DNA from 4 places in the Paenibacillus sp. FSL H8-0104 genome. Region 2 is predicted to be linked to each of the others. Evidence: riboswitches for the same ligand, from Rfam matches in the RefSeq annotation. Region 2 holds a riboswitch; each other region holds the start of a gene.
What was found. Region 2 has a riboswitch for thiamine pyrophosphate ahead of tenA (thiaminase II). Riboswitches for the same ligand answer to the same signal wherever they lie in the genome.
Positions count from the first base shown of each region.

Region 1 (4,356 bases), 350 kb from region 2:
GATGGCTATTATATGTTGTCCACAGAAACAGAGTTGACAGGTAACCGTGAAGATTCTTTAAGGCAAGTGTGGAGCCCCAAGAAACCTTATACATATTCAGATTCTAATGGTAACAGTATTAACTTTACACTGGACGACTACGTATATGCCTATGACGCAAACGCAGGGAAATGGATTGAAGGATTTCAAAAAGAACTGGCTTCAAGCACACAGATTCCTTTACTTCAGAATACCAGCGTATTTGAACAAGTTAGACAAAGCCGGATTGTGGCTGCTGTACAGGATGATCTGGCTGATGTGATTAACCGCCATAATGAGTTTGCCAGAAAGAACGGTATTTCCTATACGTTTACGATGCCCCTGATTGCGCAGGAAGATTGGTACAACTCCATTAACGATACAGGGATTATGGCCTTTATCCAAGGTATAGGTGTGGGTGACCAGAAGATTAACAATTATGCAATTGGTGGAGGCAGACTTGTGAAGAAAACGGCCATCGTAGGTGGGGTAGATCCTTTAACGGGTATCAGGTACTATTACCCCTCCACATGTGGTAATGGTTACCGTGCTGAAGAGGTGTTCACAGACGCAAGACAAGCAGCTGCACAAGGCTATTTCGAATATAAATGCTCTAATCGTTAGGTTAGCCTGTATGACAAAATCATGTAAGAGGTTCCTGAACTGTTTACATTACTTTCAGAAAAGACTGGACCTGTGCTAGAATAGGGTTTCGGAACAATAACAAAAGTAATGTCTAATAGATAGGAGCAACCTCATCTTATGAGTTTATTGTCAGTAGAGAACGTAAGTCACAATTTTGGAGATCGCACGTTATTTAAAAATGTATCGTTTCGTTTACTTGCCGGAGAGCGCGTAGGACTTGTTGGTGCCAATGGTGTGGGTAAATCCACATTAATGAACATCCTTACCGGTAAATTGCTTAAAGATAGTGGAAAAGTGGAATGGACACCTAAGGTCCGTTATGGATATCTGGATCAGCACACGAAGCTTACGCCAGGCAAAACCATTCGTGACGTGCTTAAGGATGCATTCCTTCCGTTGCTTGAATTGGAAAAAGAAATGATGAATATTACGGACCAGATGGCAGATGCAGATCCAGATAAGCTGGAGCAGTTGCTGGAAGAGATGGGCGATATTCAGGAACAACTGGAACAGGGCGATTTTTATCTGATTGACGTAAAAGTGGAAGAGATGGCCAATGGTCTTGGTTTATCCGCAATTGGTCTTGATCGAGATGTCGCAGCTCTAAGTGGTGGACAACGTACCAAGGTGCTTCTTGCCAAGCTTCTGCTCGAGAAACCTACAGCTCTTTTACTGGATGAGCCGACCAACTATCTGGATGTAGAGCACATTGAATGGCTGTCACGTTACCTGAAGGACTACCCACACGCGTTTCTCTTAATCTCCCATGACACGGAATTCATGAATGAAGTCGTAAATGTCATTTATCATTTGGAATTTGCCAAATTAACGAGATATGCAGCGAACTATAACAAGTTCCTCGAGATGGCTGATATGAATAAAGCCCAGCATATTGATGCATACGAGAAGCAGCAAGAGTACATCAAGAAGCAGGAAGATTTCATTCAGCGTAACAAGGCACGTGCTTCAACTTCAGGTCGAGCGAAGAGCCGGGAGAAACAGCTGGACAGAATTGAACGTATTGATCGTCCAGATGAAGCAGCTAAACCAACGTTCAAATTCAAGGATGCCCGTGCGAGCAGCAAAACGGTCTTTGAGGGCATTGATTTTGAAATTGGATATACGTATCCTTTGCTGCCTAAGATGACAATGACAATTGAACGTGGTGAGAAAATTGCCATCGTAGGTTGTAATGGTGTGGGTAAATCGACGCTGTTGAAAACCATCCTGGGAAAAATATCTCCACTCAGTGGAAAGACTTTCTTGGGAGATTATCTCGAAACGGCCTATTTTGAGCAGGAAGTCCGTGCTGGAAATATCACGCCGATTGAGGATGTCTGGAATGAGTTTTCACATTTGACCCAGAATGAAGTCCGGGGTCATCTCGCTCGCTGTGGGTTGAAAAATGAGCACATTACCCGTCCGCTTAACATGCTGAGTGGTGGAGAACAAGCGAAGGTTCGTTTATGCAAACTCTTGATGCGTGAAAGCAACTGGATTCTATTCGATGAGCCGACGAACCATCTGGATGTAACGGCCAAAGCTGAGTTGCAGCGTGCGTTGCAAGAATTCAAGGGAACAGTGATACTTGTATCTCATGAACCTGATTTCTACGAGGGTTGGGTCACCAAAACATGGAATGTCGAAGAATGGTCTGAGAAAAACTAGACGATTCAAGCAACGTTCAGCAGAAATGAACGGTGACAAAAAAATCCGTCTATGGTAATATAGGCTACAACTTCATATGAACACTAGGGGGGCCGCACGATGCGGCTGAGATGGAAGAATGCGATTCCGGACCCTTTGCACCTGATCTGGATCATACCAGCGTAGGGAAGTGGCGAGCGCGTTTCAGTGAATGACGTGAGCAAACGGCAATCGAAAGAATTCAACCGTCTTGCTTAGTAAATTGAAACATGCAGTTGCGTGTATAACGTTATGGCTATAAGGTCTATAGCTTTATTGCACGAAATGAACTGTATGTATCAGTCAGTCATCTGGTCCTATAATTAATACGCAGCCACTCCCCTACGGGAGTGGCTTTTTTGTGTTTTCATAGCATTCACGTATGGAAGGAGATGAAAAGTACGGTAATTTCTCATGAACGTGTACACGGATCATTTGAACTGCATGTTGTATCTACGGGTGTAGGGAATCAAGCATCTTTTGTAAAAGCTGCAAAGGACGTTTGGCCATGGGTGGACTACATCCATATACGAGAGAAACAACTCTCGTGGCAACAAAAGATCGGTTGGGCTGAAAGTCTGCGTGGTGTTGGCGTTCCATCTTGTCGCATCGTTATCAATGGTTCAGAACTGCCACCACAGAATGACATCTATGGCGGTGTACATTGGGGGCAAGAGGCTATACGTAACTACAACCCTGCTGTTATAAGCAATGTCCAGCGAATTCGTCTGGGTGTATCTGTTCATTCAATCGATGAGGCAAAAATCGCTGAAGAACGGGGAGCCGATTACCTTTTCTTCGGGCATGTCTACTCAACCAACAGTAAGCCTGATCTTGAACCAAGAGGATTATATGCTCTGGCTGAAGTGTGCTCTGGTGTCTCCATTCCTGTCATGGCGATTGGGGGCATCGAACCGGGAAACATTCACGCTATTCTTTCTGCAGGCGCACAGGGAGTCGCTGTGATCTCGAATGTGTGGGCGAGCGATTCCCCGGATCGGGCTGCTGCATTATTAAGGCAGGCTATCGTTGCTACAGAAAGTCTGAGCCGCTGAATCAAGGAGATGAGATGATGAAAGAGATCATTACTGCTAGACCGGATAAAATTCATGCAGAAACGATTATTGTAGGCGGAGGCGTTGTTGGATGTGCCATTGCGTATGAACTTGCTTCCCGTGGACAGGATGTGCTGTTACTGGAGCGTTCGGCGATTGCAGGAGGGACTTCTTGCGCAGCGGCTGGGATGCTGGCAGCAGACAGTGAGGATTTTGCTCATCCTTTGATGGCTAAGCTCGCCAGGCAGAGTAGACAGTTACTTATCGAGCAACAGGAGCTAATGGCTACACTCAGTGAGGTAGAGACTGGCCTGCAACGCCAGGGATTCCTAACTCCTTTTCGTTCATACAGTGAATTAAGTAGCTATAAGAACAATCGGAAGTCTGCGTTGTCTGCTTCTGCTGATGAGGTGTGGTGGGACCGTTCCGTTGTGCAACAGGAGGCATCATGGCTTAACAGAGATACGTATGGAGCCTACTACAGACCTTACGAGAGTGAGATTCTTCCTGTCCATCTAACGAAGGCATATGCTGAATCCGCTCAAGCATTGGGAGCACGGGTTATGGAGGACATACAGGATATACGTGTGCAAGCAAACGAACACGGTGTGCAGGGGATCACCACATCGATCGGTGAGATGAAATGCAAACATGTCATTATAGCGGCTGGATTACAGAGTGAAGAGTTGATGAGACATGTGAATCTGAGCTTGCCTGTGTGGTCGGTAAAAGGTGAAATAGCCGCCGTTCAGTTCTCAGATGAACATGCAGGGTACAGACCTGATAGAACGGTGTATGCAGAGGATATCTATATTGTTCCCAAAGCCAATGGAGAGGTTTGGCTTGGGGCAACCAGTCTGCCAGGCAGAACGGATTTGAACGTTTCTGTACAGGGTGTTCAGAAGCTGCTAACAGCGGCTACCCACTGGGTGCCTGGGATGAAGGAAGCACA
Region 1 covers NZ_JBBOTC010000001.1:3,995,833-4,000,188, reverse strand. Annotated here, with positions in the region: gene NST38_RS17760 (hypothetical protein) at 1-642, shown strand, start outside; gene NST38_RS17755 (ABC-F family ATP-binding cassette domain-containing protein) at 781-2,331, shown strand; TPP riboswitch at 2,407-2,516, shown strand; gene NST38_RS17750 (thiamine phosphate synthase) at 2,742-3,404, shown strand; gene thiO (glycine oxidase ThiO) at 3,422-4,356, shown strand, end outside.
Region 1: it holds a riboswitch for thiamine pyrophosphate, as region 2 does, so the genes downstream of both, NST38_RS17750 (thiamine phosphate synthase) here and tenA (thiaminase II) in region 2, are expected to answer to the same signal.

Region 2 (4,356 bases):
GATCACCGGAAAATTTCAGTATAGCGATGATCCCACTGAATTGAATTTGTTCATCGAAACACCCTACATCTCTGAAGATAGCGTAGATACGTTATCGTTCTATGTGGATGATGTATCATTTACTCTGGCCGAGCAACTGGAGATTGAAGAAGGTATTCTGTCTCTGAAGGACCTGTATCAAGATGATTTCCCCATTGGTGCAGCGGTGTATCGCTGGCAGTTGGAAGGCGCATACGGACAACTGCTCACAAAGCACTTTAACAGCTTGACCGCAACCTATGAGATGAAACCGAAGTACATGTCTCCTTCCGAAGGTGTTTATGAGTTCGAGGCAGCCGATCAATATGTTCAGTTCGCCGAGGAGCATGGTATGGGCGTACGCGCACATGCGTTGTTGTGGCATATTGATGCAGCAGAGTGGATGTTCAAGGATCCTCAGGGTAACCCTGCGAGTCGAGAATTACTACTTGCCCGGATTCAGGATTACGTTGAAACCGTCATGACCCGATACAAAGGTAAGATCTATGCCTGGGATGTGGTAAACGAGGCGATTGCGGATAGCAATGGTGATGCCAACGGTTTACGTAAAAGTCCCTTTTATGAACTAATTGGTCCGGATTATATTGAGAAAACCTATGAATTCGCTCGTGCAGCCGATCCGAATGCCAAATTATATTACAACGAATACTTCACGGAAATCCCTGAGAAAAGAGAGCATATGTATCAGTTGGTCAAACGACTGAAAGAGAAAGGGCTCATCGATGGTGTGGGTTTGCAATCCCACTATAACCTGGAATCCCCGCCCATCAAGGAAATTGAAAAAACGATCAGCATGTTCGCCGAACTTGGATTGGATATTCAGATCACGGAACTGGATGTGGATAGCGGAATTCCATTTGGTGAAGAGATGTCCGATGAAGTTGCAGTAAAGCAGGCGTATCGATATAAGGAACTGTTGGATTTGTACAAAAAACACAAAGACCACATTTCTTCAGTTACCTTATGGGGACTCCAAGATGAGAAGTCTTACAACAACCAGGCTATGCTGTTTGATTCAGCCCTTAAGGCCAAAAAAGCATACTGGGGACTTGTGGATGAATCCAGCTTGCCTGTGTTGACACAGAGAGCCGTCTCACTTTCGGGTAAACCGGATATCAAAAAACAGTCACAAGATCCGCTCTGGAACAAAGCGGTGTCTACTCCACTGAAGGGTGACTCTGCGGGATCAGCCAGTTTCCGCACCTTATGGGATCATAGTAACCTGTATATCCTCGTGGATGTTCAGGATGCGAAGGCAGATGTGAATGACAAAGTAGATATCTTTGTTGATCTCAATAATGGCAAGACCACTTCATATGAAGTAGATGACCGACATGTAATCATTAAGCGGTCGGGCAAAGCTGAGGGCGTGGAGAAGCGTTCATATCGTGTACGCGAGACCAAAGCCGGATATCAGGTTGAATTGTCCATTCCGTGGGGTGGTATCCAAGTCGGATCAGAATATGAAGCCGGATTGGATATCCGTGTGACTGATGGCGGTTCAAGTGGGACACAACCTTATAATCCACTGTACTGGAATGATCGAACACAATCTCAGGAACAGGATACAAGCAAATACGGCGTGATTCAGCTTGCCCCTATGCCCAAATCTGCACAAGCTGTACAAGGGATTGTTCAGATTGATGGGAAGAAAGACACATCATGGAATAAGGCTGCACCGATTGAAGTAAACCGGTTGAACCAAAGCGAAGGTGCAGAGGCAGTGGCTCGCGCAATGTGGTCAGGTGAATATCTATACCTGCTGATCGACGTCACTGATCCAAACATCATCACAGATAGCATCAACCCATGGGATCAGGATTCGGTTGAGATTTTCCTGGACGAGAATCACCAGCGCACACCGTATTTTCAATATGATGATGCCCAGTTCAGAATCAGTGCAGACAATGTAGGAACCTTTGCAGGGGGTGCCTCACCTGGACGCCTTGTAAGTGCTGTGAAGAAAACAAATAAAGGATATCTCGTAGAAGCCCGAATCCAGTTACATTCACTGACGCCCAAAACAGGAAATGTTCTCGGTTTCGAGCTTCAAATTAACGACAACCAGGGCGGAGGTAAGCAGAGCGTAGCCAAGTGGAATGATACGACCAATGAGAGCTGGAGAAACACTTCCCAGTACGGAATACTCACTTTTGTCGGAAAGAACAAACTCGGACATTAAACCATCGGCAGTAGTTGCAAGAATAGAAAACATCATAACAGTGGCTAAAACTCAACCATTGTTGTGATGGTTTTCATCGTTTACATACGTCACCAAAGGTGATGAGGGGCGATACAATCTGCCTTGACTATATTTAACAGCCCTTGATATACTAAATGGATGTTATTTTTTCTTTTATGGGAATAAGAAAGTAATCAACTACATACAACCGTTTGCGAGGGAGCCTTAACCGGCTGAGAGGGTGTTAAACCGACCTTACCTGACTTGGATAATGCCAACGTAGGGATGCAACGATGAAACACTGTACTTGGGTAGCTCATGCGAACCCCCTTGTTTTAGTGTATTTGTCTGCGAAACATCCTATGGATGTTTCGTTTTTTTGTTTTTAATACGTACATTATGAATTGGAGGAACACATGTTGACTATTTCAGAGAGACTATATCAGGCAGCACAGCCCGTGTGGAAGGAATGTCTCGAGCATCCCTTTGTTAAAGGAATCGGAGATGGTTCCTTACCGGTTGAACAATTTCGTTATTATTTGCTGCAAGACTACTTGTACCTGTTCGATTATGCCCGTGTATTTGCACTAGGTATCGTCAAGTCGCACGACCCCAAATTGATGCAGTTTTTTAGTAAAAACGTAGATAACATCCTGAATGGTGAAATGAAAATTCATCGTTCTTATATGGAGCGATTAGGAATTACAGAGGATCATGTGTTCCAGGTAAAACCTGCACTGAAAAATGCAGCCTATACTAACTATATGCTCTCTATTTCCCATGCGGGTGGCATAGCAGAAGTACTTGTATCCATTCTGGCCTGCTCATGGAGCTATGCGGAGATTGGTCAAGTCCTTGCTCAAAAGCCAGGTGCAGCTGATCATCCTTTTTATGGAGAGTGGATCACAGGATATGCTTCCTCTGAATACAACAGCAACAATCAATCCCTAGTGACGTTAACGGATAAGCTATTAGAAGGCTGTAGCGAGGGAACGTACCAACGGATGGAAGATATTTTCGTGATGTGCAGTCGCTTTGAGCTTGATTTTTGGGAGATGTCATGGAGGTTGGAGCCTTGAGTTCACTAATAGTTAATTCAATTAGCGAGCAGCGTCCATAAACAGTCTCAGGATGAAAAATAAGTAGATTTAAGTAAAGGAACGCTTGTATATGCGTGTTTCGTGACGATGCCAAAAAAAGGGCGGAGTGTATCCGCCTTTTTTATTGTTGAAATTCTTGACACAGGAACATTTTGTTCACTGAAGTCTCTAGCTAAAATCAAAAAGGGTGTCAGGACGGAATGTTCATAGCAGTCTGAATATTTTTCAGATCGAGCTGAATTTGCTCTGCAATATGGTAAGGGTGGTATAAGCCATGCTGCACCATGTAATTTGATATCTTTTCATGAGAGTCTATGGCTTCATCGAGCTGTTTCATCAAAATTTGTTTGATTTCGGGGGTGGCACATTCGGTCACAGCCATGGCGTAGTTTCTGACACCGCTCTTGGCGTTCATCAAAAAATCCATTGCGATCACGTCATCGGTCAGCGTATTAAGACCAGTCATGTGTTCTAATATTGGGTTCATTTTTTTATCTCCTATACAGTCGCTTTAGACAGCACTCCACCGAGCTCCTGAAGCTGCTGTTGTGATAATGTCGCATCTTGTTGCAAAATTTGCTTGAGCTCCGGGTCGGTTACCAGAGCTTGCATGGTCTTGGATTTTGTCATGCAAACCGTCTTGAACGCAGCTATTTCATGCACCTCGAGCATCTCATGCAAAGCGTATGTGGAATCCATTCAGATTGTCCTCCCATGTATCAATTCATATTTAAGGCTTTAAGATGACTTTAATGCAATCGTCCGTTTTTGTATCGAACACTTCATAGCCCCGCTTGGCCTCGCTGAGCGGAATGACGTGCGTAACAATGTCCCCAGGGTCCACTTTGCCAGACGTAACCAACTCGTACATGTATGGCATGTAGTGAATGACCGGAGCTTGTCCGGAACGGATATTCACGTTTCGCTGCATGATGTCACCGAGCGGGAATCCGTTATAACGTCCGCCGTATACACCAGTGACTTGAATGGTGCCACCTTTGCGGACAGCCTGAGATGCAATGATAAATGCACTCA
Region 2 covers NZ_JBBOTC010000001.1:3,647,647-3,652,002, forward strand. Annotated here, with positions in the region: gene NST38_RS16175 (endo-1,4-beta-xylanase) at 1-2,221, shown strand, start outside; TPP riboswitch at 2,428-2,525, shown strand; gene tenA (thiaminase II) at 2,638-3,300, shown strand; gene NST38_RS16185 (spore coat protein) at 3,512-3,808, opposite strand; gene NST38_RS16190 (hypothetical protein) at 3,820-4,020, opposite strand; gene NST38_RS16195 (zinc-dependent alcohol dehydrogenase) at 4,052-4,356, opposite strand, start outside.

Region 3 (4,356 bases), 2.9 Mb from region 2:
GCAGTGCAATAAAACAAAACAGTAGAAAAAATACAACGGAGAGCAGCAACGCTACGATAATATGTTTGAACCGAATCAGCCTCGGTGATAGGGAAGAGGGCAGATCGGACACTTTTGTTTGCAGCGGGGCTTCGCTCTGGGATGATTGATACATGAATGCCCCTCCTTTGAAGTTCAGTTGAAGATAACAACGACATGAAAAGAGAATTGCGTCGATTTCAGAGCCTGCTTCAGAGCGATATCTTAATGTAATATATCTTTATCGTATGTTCCAATATAGTCAAAGTCAATTGATTGAGGGCATTTGTTACGCAATTGTTATATAGTTCTTAAGATATATGGGTAACATTACCTTAGTGTGTAAATTACAGGGGATTAAGTCTTATAAAAAGGGAAAATTTACACGTTGGCCTATTTTGATTTTGGCTCTTTTTGGTTTACAGATGAGACCGTTTCTCATATAATTTATGTAACCAAGTTTCATGTGATGAAACATGAGGAGGGCATTATGCCATGGAAGATCGCAAGTTAACCGTCCGGGCTGTGGAACGGGCGCTGGATATATTATTATGTTTTACCACACGCAGTGATCTGGGACTCACCGAAATTGCCAGCCAGATCGGCCTGCACAAAAGTACAGTCCACCGTTTGATGGCTACGCTGGAGGATCGAGGGTTCGTGATCCGCGATGCAGCAACAGAGAAGTACCGACTTGGCATCCGAATCTGGGAGCTGTCAGCTCATATGTCCCGCAGTGATGATCCCGCTATTCTGCTGTTGCCTGCGATGGAGCGACTGAGAGATCGATTGGGGGAGACCGTGAGTCTGTACCTGCGTGATGGGAGTGAACGGATTCGTATTCAGGCGGTGCAAAGTGATCAGGCGATCCGCCGAGTTGCTCCCGTTGGTGTTAGACTCCCGCTGTCTGTGGGGGCTTCCAGCAAAGTCCTGATGGCGTTTGCCACGGACGAGGATCGTGAAGAACTGATGAACGGGCCGGAATGGCCGGTGTTTATTGATCCCGCGGTGTATTTGGCGCAGATGGGAGATATCCGGGATAACGGATATGCGACGAGTTATGAGGAACGTGAGCCGGGAGCTGCCGCGGTATCGGTACCGATTATGGATCGCAGAGGCAATATTGCAGCCGCACTCTCGGTCTCAGGGCCTGTCAGCCGACTCTCACAGGAGACATTGCATGAATACGCACCTGTGTTGAAGGATGCTGCTACGCAAATGGGGCTCATGTTATCCTGATGTTGAGGTAAGTTTTTTCTCCAATAGAGTTTGATCATTTGGAATATAAAGGTTGTTTTTATGTTCCGGTTGCGCTACTCTGTAATGGACGGCCCAACGGGGCCAGCTTCATTGAATATGAACAGCGGCTTATGTAAGCCGCAACTTATTAACGTTACTGGGGGAGTCCGAATTGTCCGGACTGAGACGGAATCGCATGAGATTCCGGACCCTTTGCACCTGATCTGGATCATACCAGCGTAGGGAAGTAATCGGCGATATGACCACAACCACCACATGATGTGACCCTTGTAGGGCTCCGTTAAGGAGCTGCATAAAGGTGCATTATTGGTGATGGACATAAAAGTCGGTTCCTTCGGGGACCGGCTTTTTTATATACAGGGAACGGGCGATATAGCGCATACTCCATCGACTTCTTTTTCAATACCTGCGAAAGTGGGCTTGGATGAGGAGGGAAGTCACCATAGATCCATGATCTGTGCTGCCTTCCGGTCTGTTGTGAACTGTACATAAATTATGTCTCCCCTGGTCTGGTGTAGGATCGCTCTTTCTTCTCTGCATTGCGCATGATTTGGGACAGGTACGTAAGTGAGCTAATGACTATTCCAACCAAACAAGCGACGAACACTGAGGAGGAGACAAGCGAACATGAGTACAGGAAATCAAATGGGACAACAAGCGATGGAACGGGAACATAACGATCAGCAGGTGGAAAAGGAAACAAGCGCGGCCGGACGGGTTCAGCCTTTTCCGGGCAGCCGCAAAGTCTACATTCAGGGCTCACGGCCGGACATTGCTGTACCGGAACGTGAGATAGCCCTTCATGACACGAATACTCCCCAAGGGGTGGAGCATAACGAACCGCTGCGTGTCTATGATACGAGCGGCCCCATGACCGATCCCGCATTTCATGCGGATATCCGCGCAGGTTTGCCAGCCCTGCGCACCCGCTGGATCACAGAGCGTGGCGATGTTGAAGCTTATCAGGGTCGTACGGTTAAACCGGAGGATAACGGACTGAAGCCCGGAGGGAAGAGAGCTGGCGCTGAAGAGTACCCCGGATTACGAGGCAAACCGCTGCGGGCACAGCCAGGACGTTGTGTGACTCAGATGCATTACGCGAGGCAGGGAGTCATTACGGCAGAGATGGAATTCGCCGCCATTCGTGAAGGCGTGGAACCGGAATTTGTAAGGCAGGAGCTGGCGAGTGGACGGGCCATCCTGCCGTCCAACATCAATCACCCGGAGAGTGAGCCGATGTTGATTGGTCGTCATTTTCATGTGAAGATCAATGCCAATATAGGCAACTCTTCTGTATCTTCCTCCATCGAGGAAGAGGTGGAGAAGATGACTTGGGCGGTACGCTGGGGATCGGATACCGTGATGGATCTATCCACAGGCAAAAACATCCATACCACCCGGGAATGGATCATCCGTAATTCACCTGTGCCGATTGGTACGGTGCCGCTGTATCAGGCGCTGGAGAAGGTGAATGGCGAAGCGGAAGCGCTGACCTGGGAGTTGTACCGTGACACACTCATTGAGCAGGCAGAGCAGGGCGTGGACTACTTTACGATTCATGCAGGTGTACTGCTGCGTTATATCCCCATGACCGCCAAGCGAATGACAGGCATTGTGTCTCGGGGCGGTTCCATTATGGCAGCATGGTGTCTGGCGCATCATCAGGAGAATTTTTTGTATACCCATTTTGAAGAAATCTGTGAGATTATGAAAAGGTATGATGTAGCGTTTTCGCTGGGAGATGGACTTCGTCCAGGCAGTATCTACGATGCCAATGACGAGGCTCAGATGGCGGAACTGGCTACGCTCGGGGAACTGACGCAGATTGCGTGGAAGCACGATGTGCAGGTGATGATCGAAGGTCCTGGGCATGTGCCGATGCATAAGATCAAGGAGAATGTGGACTTGCAGATGGAGATCTGTAAAGAGGCACCGTTCTATACGTTGGGGCCGCTGACGACCGACATTGCCCCGGGTTACGATCACATCACATCCGCCATTGGTGCGGCCATGATTGGCTGGTTCGGCACGTCGATGCTCTGTTATGTTACGCCAAAAGAACATTTGGGCCTTCCCAATAAGGATGATGTGCGGGAAGGGGTTATAGCCTACAAGATCGCAGCTCATGCCGCCGATCTGGCGAAGGGACATCCACGTGCCCAGCGCCGCGATGACGCATTGTCCAAGGCACGCTTCGAGTTCCGTTGGCGGGACCAGTTCAACCTGTCGCTGGACCCGGAACGTGCGCTGTCCTACCATGATGAGACGCTGCCAGCAGAAGGGGCCAAAGAAGCTCATTTCTGCTCCATGTGCGGACCAAAGTTCTGTAGCATGCGCATCACGCAGGACATTCGTGCTTACGCTGCTGAACAGAAATTGCCCGAAGACGAGGCCGTAGCCGCAGGGATGCAGGCGAAGGCTGAGGAGTACCGGATGCGCTCCTAAGGGAGCCAAGTGATGAAGGTTTTTTTGAAGCTTTAAATTATAAATATTGATTAATGTTTGGACAAGGCCAAACCCGCTTCACCGTAACTCTTGGATTCAATCCAACTTACGCCAAATCTGAAATAGGATGCCTGCGATGACAAACAGCACGCCATCAGAAAGTTTAAGATTACTAGCATGTAGAAGTGCGGAAGAACCCATACCGACTAGGAACAAGATAAGAATATATAAAAATCGCATTAATTTATTCACCTCTCTTTTTGAGTGAAATGTGTAAAAGAGAACGATTTTTATATCGTTCTCTTTTGTGAATTTAAATTTACTCTACCTATATTACATAAACATATTTAACAAAGACTTTATTAATAATTAAAATTTTTAAGTGTACCTCTGGAATCATTATCAGCAGAGCCTGAGAAGCTAACCTCTAGAGCTCCAAAACTCAATCCTACACTGCCCGTACCTTTAATGTGGTAGTAATTGGATTGTATTTGAGATAGACCACTTTGATTTCCTTGCTTTTTATGTTCTATTGTAAAGACGGCAGAGGCAACCTGTTCTGTTATAATAATGCCCCCTTTGAGATCAGCATTGAATCCAACACCATTCTCACCAGTATATGAGAAATTACGT
Region 3 covers NZ_JBBOTC010000001.1:749,800-754,155, forward strand. Annotated here, with positions in the region: gene NST38_RS03490 (alpha/beta hydrolase) at 1-154, opposite strand, end outside; gene NST38_RS03495 (IclR family transcriptional regulator) at 514-1,257, shown strand; TPP riboswitch at 1,407-1,520, shown strand; gene thiC (phosphomethylpyrimidine synthase ThiC) at 1,939-3,723, shown strand; gene NST38_RS03505 (hypothetical protein) at 4,086-4,356, opposite strand, start outside.
Region 3: it holds a riboswitch for thiamine pyrophosphate, as region 2 does, so the genes downstream of both, thiC (phosphomethylpyrimidine synthase ThiC) here and tenA (thiaminase II) in region 2, are expected to answer to the same signal.

Region 4 (4,356 bases), 2.6 Mb from region 2:
TTGTTCCAGCTGCATTCATCTGGAACACTTTATCATAAGCCTTATACGCTGCCCCACCGGTAATGTTAACCGTTCCGGCAGACTTCAATGTCAGTGCATCCTCGCCCACGTCCTGCCAGACCACATTCGATATATTACAGTTGCCATAACAGTGAACACCATCAGCAGCTGGTGATCCAATGTTTACGTTTTTGAGCGTGGCCCCTGCCTCCAGACGGAAGACTGGCTTCTGATTTTCTGCTTGAGATCCGTCGCCCAGTGTGGAAGGATTGGCTACAAATGTTTTACCTTGGCCGTCATAGGTCGTGCCCTTTGGAACCACAATGGTTGAATTTACAACCGTAGGCGCAGCCGCAGCCGGAACTGCACCAAATATAGAAGCAACCAAACCAGCGGACAGTAACAACGTCAACATTTTTTTCATAACTTTATTCCTCCCTTATTCTCTCGTTTTTTGGTAGTGTACAGCCTGGGCTTGTACTGGAAGATCTTCAGAGGTGCACCTCTGTCCGATCTACAACCTAATCTTACCAAATAAGGGAGGTAACTAGAATAATCATTAGATCAGATATATCATGACATCGTACAATCCCTGTCATATCGGCATTTTTTGCATGCTAGGTCTCTCAAGCAATATGCTCATATCAACCTCTGGTATGCTCATTTGTAACGTATATACCCCTCACTTAATCCCCGATAACAAAGAAAGACCACTGCATTTGTCTCCAAATGTGTGATCTTGAATGGCTTCTGGCTTGCTGATATAAGATATCAGGCTCCAAATCTCTGACGATAACCGCACTTTCTACACAACTCTTCTACAGCTTCGCGTTTGGAGAAGCCATATACCAGATTGTTCGCTCGCTCACCCTCAATAATCTCCGAGAATGACTTCTCGTGCACATTACCAAGGTTAATCACACCCTCGCCATCGAGACAGCATGGAACCACCGTTCCATCTACAAGCACAGCTGCCTGACCGCGAAGTGCATGGCAAAAGCCTTTACCGTCATCTTCAGGTGCATCCAGACTTGGCCACTGGAACTCATGGTCCTGATTCAGGTATACATTCGGGGCAATTTTGACCCCGCTGCCTGGAACTACTTTTTCCTCAATGCGGAAGTCCAGATTAAACTCACGTTCCAATACTTCAAGGGTCTCCCGATTTCGATTCATCTGAGCATTTGTGAAGTTATCCTGTGTCAGATTCCACAACCGGAATGAAATGATGACATTGTGCTTAACGGCCTCGTGTACAAAGGACAAAATATGACGCAGATACCCGTCACGATCTGTTGAACCTTCATGCCCATCGAAGCTGTGCAGGGAGAAATTCATCTGCCGCAGCGCCGGTTTGCCAAGCAATTTATGCTGAGTCTTGGGCAGCAGTGTACCATTCGTTGTAATGTTCACCTTGAGTCCCTTCTCATGTGCGGAATCGAGCAACAGATCTATTTTGGGATGCAACAAGGGTTCACCTTTGACATGTAAGTAAATATGATTGGTGTGTGGTTTAACTTGATCCAGTATATTGTTGAAGACTTCAGGGTCAATGAATCCTTTGGCACGCTGTGTCTGCGGACAGAAGCTGCATGCCAGATTGCAGATACTCGTGATCTCAATATATACTTTTTTGAACGTTTTCAACTCGGGTCCCCATTCTGCCTAGGAGGGAGAACAATCCCACCTGCATTTGTGATCCGGCCAATATGCGCCACCACTATTATATCGGGTTAGGGAGCCCAGGTAAATTGTTCAGTTGTTCGGGTATGACTCCAAGTTCATCTCAAGAATTCTATCATGCTGCCTCTTTACAGTTCATGTTCGATTGATATATGCTGAACACACAACTGCATATCTTGAACTTTTGCACTAGGGGAGCCTTGCGGCTGAGACGAATATGACTATTCGGACCCTTTGAACCTGATCTGGATCATACCAGCGGAGGGAAGTGGAGCGGCCTTTTAGTAAGCGGAATTTTTTCATGTATGTGAAGATAAATTGCGGATTTAACTTACAGACCCACTCATTTCTCCGGAAATGGGTGGGTCTTTTTTGTTCCTTTTGCAGAGTATAGGATGCCGTTGTTATTGCAGTAGTCTGACATCAAGGGGGTGAGGATCAGATGGATAACCATGTAACCATTCACAACGTAAGCTTTGCTTTTCCCGAAAAAAAGGGTTCCCCTGTGCTCTCCAATGTGTCGCTTCAGGTTCAACAAGGAGAATTTGTCTCGCTCATCGGCTCCAGCGGATCAGGTAAAAGCACGCTCTTCAAGCTGCTCGCAGGCTTGCATGAACCAACCGTTGGCACCATCGATATAGCTGATGTCCCGCAAGGACAACGGCTCGGACGAGTCGCCTATATGCCGCAGAAAGATCTGCTGTTATCCTGGCGTACCGTCATGGAGAACTGCATGCTACCTGCCGAGCTTGCACCAGGCCGACAGGATAAGGACAAACTACGAGCCGATATCATCGCAGGATTGGCAAGGTTCGGCTTGTCCGGTTATGAACATTCCTATCCGGATGAGTTATCCGGCGGCATGCGGCAGCGGGTGGCATTGCTTCGTACCTTGCTTACAGGCGGGCAGCTCATGTTGCTGGATGAACCCTTCGGTGCACTCGACGCATTAACCAAACGAGAAATGCATCGCTGGTTGCTGGAGCTGTGGGAGAGCTTTGGCCAAACCGTGATGTTCATTACACATGACATCGAAGAAGCCCTGCTGTTAAGTGACCGTATCATTCTGTTAACTCCAGGAGGGCAAGGTCAGCAGTTGCAGGAGATGACGGTTCCTTTACCACGCCCAAGGCATTCGGACATGATCTACGAACCGGCTCTCGTGCAGATGAGGCAACAACTGGAGGAACAATTGCATGCACGATAGAGCTGAGGTTAGCGTCTGGACGTGGTGTTTAAAGTGGCTCTCGAGGTCGTTTTCCCAATATGGTCTGTTCATTATGCTCATGTTCTTATTACTGGCGATCTGGGAAGTGATTGTGCGTATGGGATGGGTGCCCTCCTTCATCATTCCTGCACCCACGGCCATCGTAAGCTCACTGGTTGAGCATCGCCGTCTGCTGTTGACCATCCATCTGCCTGCTACCTTTATGGAGGTTGTTGTTGGTTTTGTCTTGTCCATAGTGACTGGAATTACGCTGGCAACAGGCATGCATATGAACCGATCGATTGAAAGGGCATTGTATCCCTTCATCGTGATCAGTCAGACCATACCGTTGATTGCCTTGTCCCCCGTATTTATCCTGTGGTTTGGTTACACGTTGTGGAGCAAAGTCGCCGTGGTATTTTTAATCGCATTCTTCCCCATTGTGGTCAGTACCTACGATGGACTCCGCCAAGGCGATCCAGAGCAGCGTGAACTGTTGCTCACCATGGGCGCCAGCAAGTGGGATATTTTTTGCAAACTCCAGGTTCCGCTGGCACTTCCCTCTTTTTTCTCGGGGCTAAAGATGTCTGTGGTGTACTGCGTGGTTGGGGCAACGATTGGCGAATGGCTCGGTGGTAGCAAAGGTCTAGGGTACTTCAGCCGTCGTATGTCCAGCAACATGAACACGGATGCGATGTTTGCCGCCATTTTGCTGTTATCCCTGCTTGGGATCGTTTTGTTTGTACTGATTACCTGGCTGGAGAAACGGTTTAGCATACGGCGTCATCGTCATGGAGGCAAAAGAAAGGTTGGATAATACTTAGACAGAAATTAGATGTAAATACAGTAGTTACAATCTTCAAAACAAAACATATCTTATGCACAATTTCAGCAACATCTTCAATCAGTTCATTGTCACATTATCGTTAACATGCTGTTGCCCATTTTCTACAAATCAAAACGATGAAATGAGGAACTTCATTTATGAATAACAAAGGTATATACTCCCTGCTTCCCATCATACTCATTAGCCTTTTGCTGATCGTTAGCGGATGCAGCACCACAGACAATAGCCAAAATACGCCAACAACAGATTCGGCAACCAATACACAGCAAACAGATCCGTCTGCAACCGAACCTGCATCAGACGCCAAAGATAAACTGTCTATCATGCTCGACTGGTACCCGAATGCAGTACACTCCTTCATCTATGTGGCTCAGGAAAAAGGATACTTTGCAGACCAAGGTCTGGATCTCGATATTCAGATGCCTGCGGATACCAATGATTCGCTCAAACTTGTTGCTGCCGGAAAAATTGATCTGGCCCTAAGTTACCAGCCCCAAATCTTGCTCGCGCGTGGCGAGAACATTCCTGTACGTTCCATTGCTGCTGTTGTTCGGCACCCGCTTGTGCATCTGTTGACCGAAGCGAATGGCAACGTAAGTTCACCCAAAGATCTTGAAGA
Region 4 covers NZ_JBBOTC010000001.1:1,020,738-1,025,093, reverse strand. Annotated here, with positions in the region: gene NST38_RS04655 (pectate lyase) at 1-424, opposite strand, end outside; gene NST38_RS04650 (radical SAM/SPASM domain-containing protein) at 772-1,647, opposite strand; TPP riboswitch at 1,865-1,967, shown strand; gene NST38_RS04645 (ABC transporter ATP-binding protein) at 2,126-2,890, shown strand; gene NST38_RS04640 (ABC transporter permease) at 2,970-3,707, shown strand; gene NST38_RS04635 (ABC transporter substrate-binding protein) at 3,875-4,356, shown strand, end outside.
Region 4: it holds a riboswitch for thiamine pyrophosphate, as region 2 does, so the genes downstream of both, NST38_RS04645 (ABC transporter ATP-binding protein) here and tenA (thiaminase II) in region 2, are expected to answer to the same signal.